2 regions of the Gordonia jacobaea genome follow, and region 2 is predicted to be linked to the other one. Evidence: riboswitches for the same ligand, from Rfam matches in the RefSeq annotation. Region 2 holds a riboswitch; the other holds the start of a gene.
The links. Region 2 has a riboswitch for cyclic di-AMP ahead of ACRVY7_RS03275 (transglycosylase family protein). Riboswitches for the same ligand answer to the same signal wherever they lie in the genome.

Region 1 (7,287 bases), on a different contig from region 2:
CTCCTTGCGGATCAACGGCAGGGCACGGATGAGCATGTCCTGCCCCTTGCGTGGCACCAATCGCGACAGACACAGGATGGTCGGGGCGTCGCCGAGCCCCAACCGTGCGCGAAACTCTTCGCGGGCAACAGGATTCGGAGCAAAACGATCAGTGTCGACGCCGGGCGGGAGGTACTCGAGCGCGGCGGCGCGCCCGAAGGCCGAAGCGAAGCGATTCCGGGTGTATCTACTCACGTAGGTGATCGCGTCGGTGTGATTTCCGATGTGGCGCAGCACTTGTCGGGCACCCGGCAGCATCGACCACCCCACCTCGTGGCCGTGGGTGCAGGCGATGACGCGCTGGGCGCCCGCCCTTCGCATCGTGGGTGCCATCACCGCGAGCGGCGCCGCGGCACCGAACCACACGGTCTCGATACCCTCGCTACGGATGATCTCGGCGGCGCGACGCGCAACGAATGGCGTGGGCAACATCAGCGTCGTCCGGTGCCGATGGACGCGATACGGTTGTCGCGCATCGAATTCCACGCTGCCCTTCCATCGGGGCGCGTAGACAACGATATCCTCGGGCGGCAACCTGTCGACGAGATTCTGCAGATACGACTGAATCCCACCAGCCCGCGGCGGAAAGTCGTTGGTCACCAACAGGGTTCGACGCACGGACCGTACTCCTTATCCCGGAACCTGTTCCGCGAGCCATCTGCGCCAGTCGGCGATCAGACGGTTGCGATCGACACCGAGAGCAGTTGCGATCGCGTTGTCCTGCCTGCCGACATCTCCCGACGCCGCCACCCCGCGATAGAGGGCCTTCAGACGTGTTTCACCGTAGCGGTCGGCGACGTAGGCCGCGAGCGCCCACGCGGACTGGTATGCGAGAGCCGATTTGTCTGTCGCCACACCGAAATCCTGATCCGACGGCAGCGCGTCGGGACTCTGCCCGGCGCGCACCTGCGCGGCGAGATCCGGTGCGGCGTCGTCGAGGCGCACGTAGGTTCCCTTGCGGCCGACGTACTCGGCAACACCCTCGGTGATCCACAGCGGCGCATCCTTCGCGGTCACCGAGCGCGCCGCGACGTGGGTGAGTTCGTGCCGCAGCACCACCGCAAGCGCGGGCGCGGGTAGGTCGTTGGCAGACGGAGCGAGGACGACGCGCTGACCGATCACCGTGTCACCCTCGACGCGATCGAACACGGTGGCCGCAGCGGCGGCAGAGGTATCGGTCGCAGAACTGTGCGCTATCGCGGAAAACTCGTCCGGTGTCGCGGTTGCGACCACGACGGCGCGTCGCGGCCACTCCGAACCCCAGAAGGCGGTGACGGCCGATACCGCCTGACGCAGCGAGCTTCGCGTCCGATCCACGATGACGTCGGTACCCGGATACGACACCACCGTCGACGGCCCTCCCCCGGTGAGCACGTCCGTGGCCTCGAGACCCGGCAGGTCCCAGAGCTGGGTTGCCGGGGCGTCGTCACCGAGAAGCGTTGCGTCGCCGACCAATTTCCACCCATCGCCGTATCGCGCCACCACAAGTTCGCGATCAAGCGTGACCGTCGGCTCGTCGACTCCCGGCGTATTGGCACCGCCGAGCGCATACCGCAGCTGCACCGGCGCGACCCACGAGTCGGTGCTGCCCTGCGATTCGAGTCGAGCAGCAACCTCTGCGGGCACCTGGGTCTCGGCGCCCTGCGTCGACGCGAGTTGGTAGCCGAACTCCTTGAGCTTCAGTGTGGTTCCGCGCGCGGGCACAGCCGTGGTCGGTGAGGACGGCGACTGCGAGAATGGCGACGGCGAGTTTGCCGACGGCGGCGACGCTGCGGCCGAGGACGCGGTGGAGGTGCCCGTTCCGGAGAAATCCCGTCCGGACAGGTTCTGGGCCGCGACGGTCAGGGAGTCGCGGAACGTCGGGGGCGTCGATGCGTCGAGGAGCGAGTCGAGGCGAGCGCGATCGCCATCCGTCACAGCGCGGGTGAGGTCGTCGAGGAGTTGCGCGACGCCCTCCGACCGCTCCTGCAGATAGACGTTGGGATTCGTGGTCGTCGTCGTGACAGACGACGAGGTCGCCTGCCGCGGTTGATCATCCGACGAGCAGGCCGACGCACCCACTGCGAGTGTCGCGGCAGCGAGAAGCACACATGCGACGCGCGCGGCCGAGGCCTCAGCGTGCACGCTGTCCGCGCATCAGGCGTATCGCCGCGCGGCCGCGAACGGCCCGGCCTGGTCGATCGGTACCACCTTGACGGGCACACCGAATGTCGACGCGTGGATCACGTAACCGTCGCCGACATACATGCCGACGTGATGGGCGTCCGGGTAGTAGATGATCAGGTCGCCTGGCTGCAGATTGCCGCGGTCGACAGCCGTTCCCGAGCCCATCTGTGCCTCGCTCGAGCGCGGAAGCGTCTTGCCGGCCTGTTGGTAGGCCCACACCATCAGCCCGGAGCAGTCGAAGGAGTCGGGTCCGGTGGCACCCCAGACGTAGGGATCTCCGATGCGGGTCAGCGCCGCCTGCACGGCCGCGAGAGCGGCGGACGTACCCTTCGGCACGGCACGGGGGTCGAAATCGAATTTGGGGCCGCGAAGTGCGCCGAGTTGCTTGCCGGTCATCGACTCGTACACGGCACGCACCTGAACCGCCTGGAGCTGCAGGTTGGCCTGCTTGGCCTGGAGGTCGCCGCGTACGCGCTCGGCGGCCGACACGGCGGTCGTCGCCTCCGCGGCGGTGCGATCGGCCTTCGCCTTCGCCGCTGCCATCTGGGCGCGAGCCTTCTTGAGGCCCTTGAGATCTGCCGACGCCTGGCGCGAGATCACCTCGAGGCCCGACATCTGGTCGAGCAACGACTGCGGTGAGTCGCTGACGAGCACCGCGTAGAGACGGTTGACCCGGGCACCCTTGTAGCTGGCGCGGACAATCGTGTCGACGCGCTTCTGGTACGAACCCAGCGTCTTCCGCGAGGTTTCGAGGCCCTTCTGGGCCTCGGTCGAGTCTTTACGGGCAGCGGTCACGATGCCGCGCTGCTTGTCGTACTCGATCTGGGCGTTGTGCATCGCTTCCGACGACTTCTCGGCGTCGGTGCTCAGCTTCTTGTACTGAGTGAGGAGTTGGTCGGGTGTGCGCGTCGGTTCCGCGCTCGACGGACCCGCTATCGCCATCGAGAAGACTTGTGCGACAGCGACGATCATCGCCGTCACGACAACGACGAATGCCGCCCGTGATCGATGCGCCATTGCCTGCGATCCCGCAACCACTTCTGTGTTCACTCCCCTCACCACATGCAGCGACCGGCCTCCACGTGGCAGACCGGTGCACCGCGCTCCACCCTAACGTGAGCGTTGCGGCGGCTACTGCCGGTCGGGCGGATCACGCGTCAACGCGTGATCTGCCCGCCGTCACGAACTCTGTCGATCTCGTCGCTCAGTAGCGACGGATACCGACCAAGCTCCAATTCTTCACGACGTCCTTCTTCACGGGGACGCCGTAGGTCGATGCGTGGATGAACTGTCCGTTGCCGATGTAGAGGCCAACGTGTCCGCCACCGTTGAACACCAGGATGTCGCCGGGCTTCGCGTTCGCCAGCGAGGCGACCGCGGTGCCACCGCCGAGCTGTCCGTAGCTGTCGCGCGGAATCGTCAGGCCTGCCTGACGGAAGGCCCAACTGGTGAGGCCGGAGCAATCGAAGGCGTTGGGTCCGGAAGCACCGTACGAGTAGGGGGCGCCGATCTTGGTCTCAGCGGCGCGCACGGCCTTCTCGCCTGCGGTCTGCGTCGGGGCGAGCAGCGGAGCTCCGCCACGCGGCCGAAGTTGCTGTGGGATCTGGTTGTCGCTGATACCCGGAAGCGTGAACTTGCCGACGTTGGGGATCTCGACTGTGGCGTCGGGCGACTTCGCGACATCCTGCTTCTTGACGACCGGCGCCTTCTGCTGCTGGAACTGTGCCGGAATCTGCTTGGTGTCGACGCCGGGAAGTTCGAACGTGCCGACGTTGGGCACGGTGACCGGCGCGGCCAGAGCGGGACCAGCGACAGCGGCAAGCGAGCCGAACGTGATCGACCCGGCGATTACCGCCTTCTTTGCGACCTTGCCGCGGTCGGGCTGTTCCAAACGATGTTTGGCCACGAAGGGTGTTCTCCTTTGTTCTCCCTCTACCGCCGACCGGGTTAGCTGTCGGATTCGGGCCGGAAGAAATGGCCCTACGCGCATGCGATTCGAGTGCGAACACCCGGATCGAGAGCGCGATTCACCCCCATTCGGAAAGCTCCGAAAAAATGAGTGGTTCCCCGGTACGCCGAGACTCGTAGCCTCGGCGATTGAGCGGTGACCCCTGCGAACCTCTCCTGTTGGAGCGGGACGCTTCGCAAAGGTCTCGGAAAGGTTACGAAACCGGATGCGTGTCTGTCCACTAACCGACAAACAGCGTGTTCGACCTCCGCACCCTAGCCGGCACGCAATGTCGGCGATTCGGACGACGAACTGGCCGCTTGAACTGCGCAGATGCTTGCTCTTGCAGATCGTGCATCGACGTTGGAGGCCATTGCAGCGCCCGTGAATGTATCTATGGCGGCGTGGATCTCGGCGTCGTTATCTCGGGTGCCGGTGGGCCACCCTCGTCGCCACCCGGCGCTGCCATCCTGGCTGTTCAGCGGGCCGAAAAGCACTGTCATCACACAGCCGTCGCAGGCGTGTTCACGACCGGGGCAGGTGCTGCAATCGATGTCCATGATGTGATCTCCGTCTCAGTGGTGTGAAATCCTCGGGATGCGCATGTCGCCGGGAGGCTTCCCCTCCTCCCGGCGGCGACGCGCACCACTGCCTCCTTCTCACCGCGAGACTAGGCACCCCCACCGACAAGTCCGGCCGACCGAGTCGCGGAGGCCCGGGACCCGAAACCAGTTGGCGACGAATCGCCACATCCGGAACACACGCCTCACCAGCAACGAATCAGCGGTGTCGGTGGTTCGAACTATTGTTCGCGACGTGACATCCAGTGGCGATCAGCTCTCGTTCTCAGACCTCGCGAGCGCCGACCTCGAGAGCACTCTCGACAACGAGTTCTCTGATCGGTCCCTGTTCGACACCACGCTCGTCGTCGTCGACCTCGAGACAACCGGCGGCAGTGCCGCCAACGACCGCATCACCGAGATCGGCGCGGTGAAGATTCGGGGCGGCGAGGTACTCGGCGAGTTCGCGACACTCGTCGATCCGGGACTCCCGATTCCACCGCAGATCGTCGCGCTCACCGGGATCACCGAGGCGATGGTCTACGACGCGCCACGCATCGACGAGGTCTTGCCGTCGTTCATCGAGTTCGCGCGCGGATCGATTCTCGTCGCGCACAACGCCCGGTTCGACATGTCGTTCCTGCGGCAGAACGCGCTGCGCCTACACCTGCAGTGGCCGTTCAGTGCAACGCTGTGCACGGTCACCATGGCAAGACGCATCCTCGGACGCGACGAGGCGCCGACGGTGCGCCTGTCGGCTCTGGCCGATCTGTTCGACGTCACCGTCCGCCCGACGCACCGCGCTCTCGACGATGCCCGCGCGACCGTCGAGGTCTTTCACCACCTTCTCGAACGCGTCGGGAATCAGGGCGTACAGAGCTATCGCGAACTCACCCGCTACCTGCCACGCACCGATCCGCGGCTGCGCGCAAAGCGGCACCTGGCCGACCGAATCCCCGCGCGTCCCGGCGTCTACCTGTTCCGTGGCCCCAGCGACGAGGTCCTCTACGTCGGCACGGCATCGGATCTGCGTCGACGCGTGAGGTCCTATTTCTCCGGAGCCGATCCCCGACGCAGGATCGGCGAGATGGTGATGCTCGCCGAACGCGTCGACCACGTCGAATGCGCGCACGCACTCGAGGCGGGAGTTCGCGAGCTCCGATTGCTCGCCGCACACGCCCCGGCGTACAACCGACGCTCGACGCAACCCCACCGCGGCTGGTGGGTGACCCTGAGCAACGAACGGTTCGCCCGTCTGCGTGTGGCCCGCACGCCGGGAGAGATAAGCATCGGGCCGATCGGTAAGCGCACCACGGCGACCGCGATCGCCGACCTCATCGCACACGCCGCAGGACTGCGAACCTGCACGACCCGCCTCGGCGCGACCGCCACCCATCATTGGTGTCGCCTCCCCGACGACGGCGGTCGGGTCGTCGGAGGCTGTGCTGCCGCCTCGACACGCCCTCAGACACTCCCCGACTACCTGCCATCGGTCACGTCCGTCGTCGATCTGATACTCGGACGATCCGACACCATCCTGGAGCGGCTCTCGCAGCGACTCGACGTCGTCGCCGGTGCCCAGATGTACGAGACCGCCGCGCGCCACCGCGACCGGATGGCCGCGACCATCGATCAGCTCGCACGGTGTCAGCGTCTGAGTTCCCTCTGCGCGATAGCCGAGCTGGTGGTCGCACGCTCCGACGGCGCCGGCGGCTGGGAGTTGGCGGTCATTCGGCACGGACGGCTCGCTGCGGCGGGAACAGCGCCACGCGGACACGCGCCGATGCCGGTGGTCGCAGCGCTGGTCGCGGCGGCCGAGACAGTGCTGCCAGGCGACACCCCACTTCGGGGCGCCTCCCCGGAAGAGGCAGGTCTGCTCTACCGCTGGGTGTCCGACCCCGGCACCCGCATCGTCGACTCCAGCGACGCGCTGGCCACACCCGTCGGTTCGGCGCAACGCTGGCTGGAGTGGTCACAGACCGCCCACGATGCGCGTGACATCCGCACGCCCCGTCACCGGTCACGCCCGCGCGCCGAAGGTGGCCGACTACGCTTGCCCGCATGATCACCGCCATCGTCCTGATCGACGCCGACGTCCACCAGATCCCCGAAACGGCACAGGCCGTGGCCGATATCCCGGGCGTCGAAGAGGTCTACTCGTGTGCGGGCGATGTCGACCTGATCGCGAAGATCCGCGTACGCGACCACGAGCAGATCGCCGAGGTGGTCACCGGCAAGATCAATCGGCTGCCGGGAGTACGGCACAGCGCGACACACATCGCGTTCCGCAGCTATTCGTCGAGCGCCGTCGAGGGTGGTTTCTCCATCGGCGAGGAGTGATCCTCGCCCGGCAACCGGCCTACTTGTTGGCGAGCTCTCCGCTGACCTGGGCCCACCGGTCGAGCAGCCGCGCGGCTGCGCCCGAATCGATCGACTCCGCGGCGCGCTCGGTCGCCGCCGCGAACGCCGCGGTGAGTCCCGCGTTGTCGGTCGCGGACGTCTGCTCGTTGGCGACGAGTGCACCCGCAGCGTTGAGGAGCACAGCATCGCGCACGGGGCCGGACTTTCCCGACA
Region 2 (7,287 bases):
ACCACTGCCACCCCTGGTAGCCGGGGATGTCGGAGTCGAAGTAGTGGGCGACGGCCCACTCCCCCTCCGCGATGGCGGCGCGGTGGTCGCCCGGATGCTCCCCGTCGGCTTCGAGCGCTGAGCGAGCCGACTCGACGGCGTCGAGCAGGAGCTGGTTTCCGGTCACTGCGATCACTGTTCCAGTGTGCAATATCGACGCCGCGCCAGGCCAACCGCCCACCTCGACGCGCTGTGGCGCCCCACACGACCGACGGTTACGCCACACAGTCACACCGATGAGGAACAATTGATCAGGTGATCCGATGGAGGCGGGCCGACGGGGGCCGATCGAACGACGACCCCCCGACGACGCCAGTACCCGAGAGCGAGACCTCGCGCATCGACGAGTACAGCCGACGACGCCCAGCCGCCCACCCGGGCAGCGCGAACTATCCCGCGGGCGACGGCCGGCAACGCGGTCGTGCCCACGCATCCGTCGGCGACGCCTACCTGCCGCCCCGTACGCACAATCCGCACCTGCCTCCCCTCGACGAGTCGCCGACCGTCGGCGCGACGCGCGCGATGCCCGACGACTCCGCGGCCGCTGCGTCGGCCAAAGGTCCGAAGAAGATCACGGTCATGCGCGTGGCCGCGATGCGCGGACGCGAACTGACCGGGCGCGGCGTCGACAAGATCTATCAGGCCGCGACGGCCGACGGCGCCGACAAGTCGGGGCTGACGGCGCTGACCCTGCCGGTCATCGCCAACTTCGCCGTCGACGCCGCGATGGCCGTCGCACTGGCCAACACGCTGTTCTTCGCGGCCGCGACCGGCGAGTCGAAGACGAACGTCGCGCTGTATCTGGCGCTGACGATCGCCCCCTTCGCGCTGATCGCACCGGTGATCGGGCCCATGCTCGACCGTCTCCAACACGGTCGACGCATCGCGATGGCCACGACGTTCGGCCTGCGTACCGTGCTCGCGCTGCTCATCATCAGCAACGTCGCCTGGAACCCCGCCACGCAGCAACTGCAGTACGACCCATGGGTGCTCTACCCGTGCGCACTGGGTTTGCTGGTGCTCTCCAAGTCGTTCGGAGTGCTGAAGTCGGCGGTGACGCCACGTGTGGTGCCACCGAGCATCGACCTTCCGCGCGTCAACTCCCGACTCACGACGTTCGGGCTGATCGGCGGGACCATCATCGGTGGTGCGGTCGCCGCGCTGTTCGAGGTGGTGCTGGCCAGAGCGCTTCCGATCCACATCCCGGGTGCGATGGTGTGGCTGGCGATCATCTCGGTGGTCGGCGCCTACCTGTGCCTGCGCATCCCGTCGTGGGTCGAGGTCACCGAGGGCGAGGTGCCGACCACCCTGACCTACCACGAGCCGCATCAGCCGGAGGCCGGGTCGGGTTCGGGGCGCACATCCCGCGCAAGGCGCGGAGCACGCGAGATCGCCAAGACCATGCGCCAGCCGCTGGGCCGGACCGTCGTAGCCGGTCTGTGGGGCAACGGGACGATCCGCATCCTCACCGGCTTCATGACGCTCTACATCGCGTTCTACGCCAAGTCGCAGGGCTCGCACAGCGGGTGGATGCAACTCGCCTTGCTCGGCGCGGTCGGCGCGGCAGCCGGGGTCGGCAACGCGATCGGCAACGGGGTCGGGACTCGGCTGGAGCTGAAGAATCCCCCGAAGGTGATCGTGTGGGCGACCGCCGCCTGCTTCGTCGTCGCAGTGCTCGCCGCGATCTTCGGCAACGTCCTGCTCGCGGTGGTCGCGGGCTTCGTCGCATCCGGGACCAGCGCGATCGGCAAGGTGTGTCTCGATTCATCGATCCAGGACGACCTTCCCGAACGGTCGCGGGCGTCCGCCTTCGGTCGTTCGGAGACGGTCTTGCAGCTGTGCTGGGTATTCGGCGCCGCGCTGGGCGTGCTGCTTCCGCCGAAGCTGTGGATCGGGTTCACCGTCGTCGCCGTGCTCCTCGGCCTCGGGTTGGCGCAGACCGTGATGACCACTCGCGGGTCGACGCTGGTTCCCGGCTTCGGAGGCCACCGTCCCGACCAGGCGGCACCGACCGTCTCGTTCGCCGCCGCCGACACCACACGGTTCACCCACCCGACCGAGCGGGCTTTCCGCGCTGGTGAGCGACCCGAAACAGCCCACCCGAGACCCTCGGAAGCGCCCACCCGCCCCCAGCCGAGCAGACCGCCACACGGACCTGTCCACCCGAGCGGTCACGGCACAGGCCATCATTGAACCGTGCAATTCAACAGCGGTGAGAAGAAGGCAGTCGCGATCATCGCGATCGTGGCGGTGGTGTTCACGGGCGTGGTCGGCGGCATCGTGAGCGCTCTGGTCGTCGGCAAGCATCATGACGAACGCGGATATCTGCACGTCGCAATCGACGACCAACTCATCACCGTGAAGCCGACCGAATGGTGCGACGTACTGATGCAGAACTGCACGGCCGACCAGGACCAGGCGCTGCGCGGCCAACACGCTCCGTTGCCCATCGGGCAGAGCGCCATGCTGTCGGTGTCGGAGAACATTTCCGACCACCCGTGGCTGCTCTACCTGCTCTACGCCGACCGCAACGGAGTGATCATCAACCCCGACCCGACGCCCGAGTACAAGACGAGCGGATCGGCCTTCACCCTCGAATTGCCGTCACGGCCCGATCGGGTGCTGGTCAACATCGAGGTGCAGCCGCTGTCGGCGGTCGTCGTCGACGGCCAGTTCCAGGTTGCGCGCGGGGTGCTCGCACTGAACACCACACCGGACGGATTTCGCGTCAAGCAGCCGTCGCAGCAGAACCCGAGCGCGCCAAGCGAGCGTGTCGAGGAACCGTCGGCAACCGGATAGCGGGTCGGGTCAGGCGTCGAGTTCGCGGGCGACGGCCCGCACGACCTCAGAAATGCGCTGCGCCGTCTTGCGATCGGGGTAGCGCCCCTTGCGCAGGTCGGGCTGCACCTTGCCCTCGAGCAGGGTGATGAGGTCGGCGACCATGCCGTGCAACTCGTCGGGGCTGTGCCGCTTGGCCTGCTGTTCCTTGCGCGCGGCCTCGCGGGTGTTCTTCGCGACGCTCGGGGCGGGTTCGAGCACGGTCACGGTCAGTGCCTGCGGCCCACGACGACCGGCAGCCATGCCGAATTCGACGCGCTGGCCTGGCTTGAGAGCCTCGACGCCTTCGGGCAGCGCGGACGAGCGGACATAGACGTCCTCCCCGCTCTCCTGAGCAAGAAAGCCGAAGCCCTTCTCCGCGTCGTACCACTTCACCTTGCCGGTCGGCACTGTGCTCACCCTCATCTTCGCTCGGTCTCACCACCGCGGTCATCTACCGCAGCGGGTCTTGCCGTAACAACTGGCTTCTCGTTCACAACAGTTGCCCTGTCACAGCAAAAGACGCCCAACCCACGACAATCAGATGAGCAGGGCGCCTGGTTACCCACCATTCTAGCCAATGGCCTGCTGCACAGTCACCTCACATTCGGTCCGGAGCAGCGACTCTCGAATGTGTTCTACCGTTGAGGTATGCAGAAGAAATCGTCCACGGCTCTTCTCGTCCTCGCGGGGATCGTGTTCGGCGTCGGAATTGTCGCGCTGATCGTGCTGTTCGTGATGCCTGCCGTCGATGATGGCGGTACCGCTCCCACATGGGTCTACCTGCTGGCGATGTGCACTCCGATCGGTTTCCTCCTCGGCATCGTCTACGCGCTCCGCTCCGGGCGGCGCGTGAAATGACGAGTCAGGGCGACGCGAGCCGCAGTGCGTTCGGTGCTCTGTCGCCGGTGTCCGAGCCCGGCGCACTCAAGCGTGCATACAGCTGCTTTCCCACCGGAGTTGTCGCGGTGTGTTGCCTCGGCACCGCCGACGCCCCGCTCGGCATGGCGGCGTCGGCGTTCACGACAGTCTCACTCGACCCACCACTGGTCTCGGTCTGCGTACAGAACACCTCGACGACGTGGCCGCGGCTGCGCGAGGCACCCGCGCTCGGCGTGAGCGTGTTCTCGCACACGCAGTCGGCGCTGTGTCGTCAACTCGCCGGGCCCGCTGAACATCGATTCGACGGCACCACCCCGCAGGCCACAGACGACGGCGCGCTGTTCCTGCCCGACTCCGCGGCGCAACTGTCCTGCCACATTCACAGCGAGGTACCCGCAGGCGATCACACCGTCGTGTTGCTGCAGATAGACGCACTCGACTGCGATCCGGACGTCGAACCGCTCGTCTTTCACGCCAGCACGTTCCGTGCGCTCGAAGCACGCCCGCGACTGCAACCGACGACGACCGGGCCGACATGAGCATCATCGACCTCGGACTTCCGATCACCCCGCGCTCCACACGCGACGACGCGCCGTCGTCGGGGCCATTGCTCGACACGTTCGGTCGCGTTGCCTCTGATCTGCGGGTATCGGTGACCGACCGCTGCAATCTGCGCTGTACCTACTGCATGCCTGCCGAAGGTCTGGACTGGTTGCCGTCCGAGGATCTGTTGACCACCGACGAGTTCGTGCGGGTGCTCACCGTCGCCGTGCGCGACCTCGGTATCCGACGCATCCGCTTCACCGGCGGCGAACCGCTGCTGCGCCGCGACCTCGAGGAATTGATCGCCGCGGCGTCGAACATGCCCGAAGCGCCGGAACTCGCGCTGACCACCAACGGTCTGGGGCTGCGACACCGCGCACGAGCACTGGCCGACGCGGGCCTGCATCGCATCAACGTCTCGCTCGACACCATCGACCCCGCCCGCTTCGCGCAGATCACTCGCCGTGACCGGCTCTCCGACGTACTCGACGGGCTCGCCGCAGCCCGCGACGCGGGACTCCAGCCGGTCAAGGTCAACGCGGTCGTGCCGAACCGTGACGACCTCGCGGGCCTACCGGACCTACTGCGGTTCTGCCTCGACGAGGGCTACCAGCTGCGCATCATCGAACAGATGCCGCTCGACGCCGATCACCGGTGGGACCGCGGCGCGATGGTCACGGCGGACGAGATCCTCACGACGCTGCGTCGGACGTTTGATCTCGATCCCGATCCCCGCCCGCGCGGCGGGGCACCGGCGGCCACGTGGCTCGTGCGGGGGCACACCGACCCGACGGGACAGACAGCCCGCGTCGGGGTGATCGCGTCGGTGACGCGGCCATTCTGCGGTGACTGCGACCGCACCCGACTGACCGCCGACGGCGCCCTGCGCAACTGCTTGTTCGCCGACGCCGAGACGTCACTGATGCCCGCGCTGCGCGGTGGGCTCAGCGCAACCGCCCTCGACGCCGAGATCGCGCGACGCTGGCGCGGTGACATGTGGCACAAGGCCGCGGGACATGCGGTGAACACCACGGACTTTCGTCAACCCGACCGCCCGATGTCGGCCATCGGAGGGTGAGCGACTCGATGACGCTGACCGTTCGGTTCTTCGCGGCCGCACGTGCCGCCGCGGGCACCGATCTGACCGAGATCGACGTGCCGGCCGACGCGACGCTCGGCGACCTCGAACGCGCCCTGGTTGTCGACCACCCCGACCTCACGCGCGTGCTCGCCCGGTGCTCATATCTGCGGGACGCGATCGCCGTCTGCGACCGCACGACACCTCTCGGCGACTGCGAGACGATCGACGTTCTACCGCCATTTGCCGGCGGCTGAGACGTTCGACGCCATGTGACCTTAGTCACATAACGAGCCGATAACGGGATGGACACGAACCGACCATCGTCGGGTTGAGCAGCGATGACGACGAAATTGGGTCCAAAGTCCCACGCGCAGCCCAAAAAACAACTTGCGGACGAGGGTGATTCAGCGGCGCATCCGTCGTACTGTACGAACAGTCTCCTCCAGGGAGATCACAGGACAGCCAAAAGAACACAACATTCGACCGGGCGCGCCAAGCCTCGTTCCCCCGATCGAATGACGAACAACAAACTCAGGAACGAGGACGGGGGACCCAACATCTCCGACGGAGATACGGACATCCAGACCCGGATGCCCTTGGGGTTAAGTCCACCGGCCGCCACGGCGACCACGGACCGAGCAACCTCTCGTTCGAACCCGACAGCTGACTTCGTAGGCGCGTGGAGAGAGGAAAGAAAACTCATGGCCGGACGTCATCGCAAGTCGACGACCAACACGACCACCAAGACCTTCGCGAAGGTCGCCCTCACCGGCGCAGTACTCGGCGGCGGAGCCGCTCTGCTCGGCACCGGTTCAGCGCACGCAGCCTCCGACTCCGAGTGGGACCAGGTCGCACAGTGCGAGTCCGGCGGCAACTGGGCCATCAACACCGGAAACGGCTACCAGGGCGGACTGCAGTTCAGCCCGAGCACCTGGGCGGGCCACGGTGGCACCGCATACGCACCGAGCGCCGATCAGGCCTCCAAGGAGCAGCAGATCGCCGTTGCAGAGCGCGTGCTGGCATCGCAGGGCAAGGGCGCTTGGCCGGTGTGTGGCACCGGACTGTCGGGCTCGACCCCGCGCACCGCTCCCACCGACTCGCCCAAGCCGCTGCAGGCCCCCAAGCCTGAGGTGAAGCCCGAGGCGCAGCCGCAGACCCCGCTGGAGAAGACTCCCGAGGCCAAGAGCACCGATGACGTCAAGGGCCAGGTCGACGGCGCGCTCGACGCCGCCAACGTCAGCCCCGAGGTCAAGAACCTCTGGAAGGCAGCCAAGGACAGCGGCTACCAGCTCACCCCGGACCAGCTGAAGATCTACAACCAGAACAAGGGCCTGATCCCGCTCCCCTGAGCGATCTCGCCCGAGTCCCGGCTGCACTGACCGCCGGAACCCGAGACGAAGGGCCCCGCACGACGCCATAACGGCCGTGCGGGGTCCTTTTCCAATCTCTAGGCGGAGCCGACTTCCAATCTCTAGGCCGAGCCGACCCATTCGTCGGAGCCGTCGGCGAACACCTGGTGCTTCCACACGGGCAGGCGGGCCTTGACCTCGTCGACGAGGCGCGCGCACAGCTCGAATGCGGGCGCCCGATGGTCGGCCGCCACGGCGACGACGAAAGCCACGTCGCCGACGTCGAGGTCACCCACGCGATGCGACACGGCCACAGCGCGCACTCCCGCGACCGACGCCGACACCTCGGCGACCACCTCGGCGAGCACCTCGGGTGCGCTCGGATGCGACGAGTACGACAGCTTGGTCACCGCCGACGCGTGATCTCCGTCGTGATTGCGCACCGCGCCTGCGAACCCGACGACCGCGCCGGCCGAGCCTGCAGCGGCGTCGGTGACGAGTTGTTCGTGAGACGGAAGGTCGATGGGGTCGGCGGCGAGAGCGGCCTTAACGACTCGCACGGTCATTCGTCGCTCC

Region 1: linked by a shared signal. The riboswitch ahead of ACRVY7_RS20145 (C40 family peptidase) and the one ahead of ACRVY7_RS03275 (transglycosylase family protein) in region 2 are both predicted to bind cyclic di-AMP.

Annotation. Positions count from the first base shown of each region.
Region 1 is NZ_CBDRLS010000006.1:216,319-223,605, forward strand. It holds gene ACRVY7_RS20130 (glycosyltransferase family 4 protein) at 1-657, opposite strand, end outside; gene ACRVY7_RS20135 (peptidase MA family metallohydrolase) at 670-2,163, opposite strand; gene ACRVY7_RS20140 (C40 family peptidase) at 2,176-3,255, opposite strand; gene ACRVY7_RS20145 (C40 family peptidase) at 3,410-4,111, opposite strand; cyclic di-AMP (ydaO/yuaA leader) riboswitch at 4,127-4,311, opposite strand; gene ACRVY7_RS20150 (DEDD exonuclease domain-containing protein) at 4,970-6,778, shown strand; gene ACRVY7_RS20155 (Lrp/AsnC family transcriptional regulator) at 6,775-7,053, shown strand; gene trpD (anthranilate phosphoribosyltransferase) at 7,073-7,287, opposite strand, start outside.
Region 2 is NZ_CBDRLS010000001.1:711,553-718,839, forward strand. It holds gene ACRVY7_RS03235 (DUF3027 domain-containing protein) at 1-175, opposite strand, end outside; gene ACRVY7_RS03240 (MFS transporter) at 295-2,232, shown strand; gene ACRVY7_RS03245 (DUF2771 family protein) at 2,236-2,838, shown strand; gene ACRVY7_RS03250 (cold-shock protein) at 2,848-3,267, opposite strand; gene ACRVY7_RS03255 (hypothetical protein) at 3,508-3,717, shown strand; gene ACRVY7_RS03260 (flavin reductase family protein) at 3,714-4,277, shown strand; gene moaA (GTP 3',8-cyclase MoaA) at 4,274-5,359, shown strand; gene ACRVY7_RS03270 (MoaD/ThiS family protein) at 5,368-5,616, shown strand; cyclic di-AMP (ydaO/yuaA leader) riboswitch at 5,876-6,056, shown strand; gene ACRVY7_RS03275 (transglycosylase family protein) at 6,064-6,711, shown strand; gene ACRVY7_RS03280 (molybdenum cofactor biosynthesis protein MoaE) at 6,834-7,277, opposite strand; gene ACRVY7_RS03285 (MogA/MoaB family molybdenum cofactor biosynthesis protein) at 7,274-7,287, opposite strand, start outside.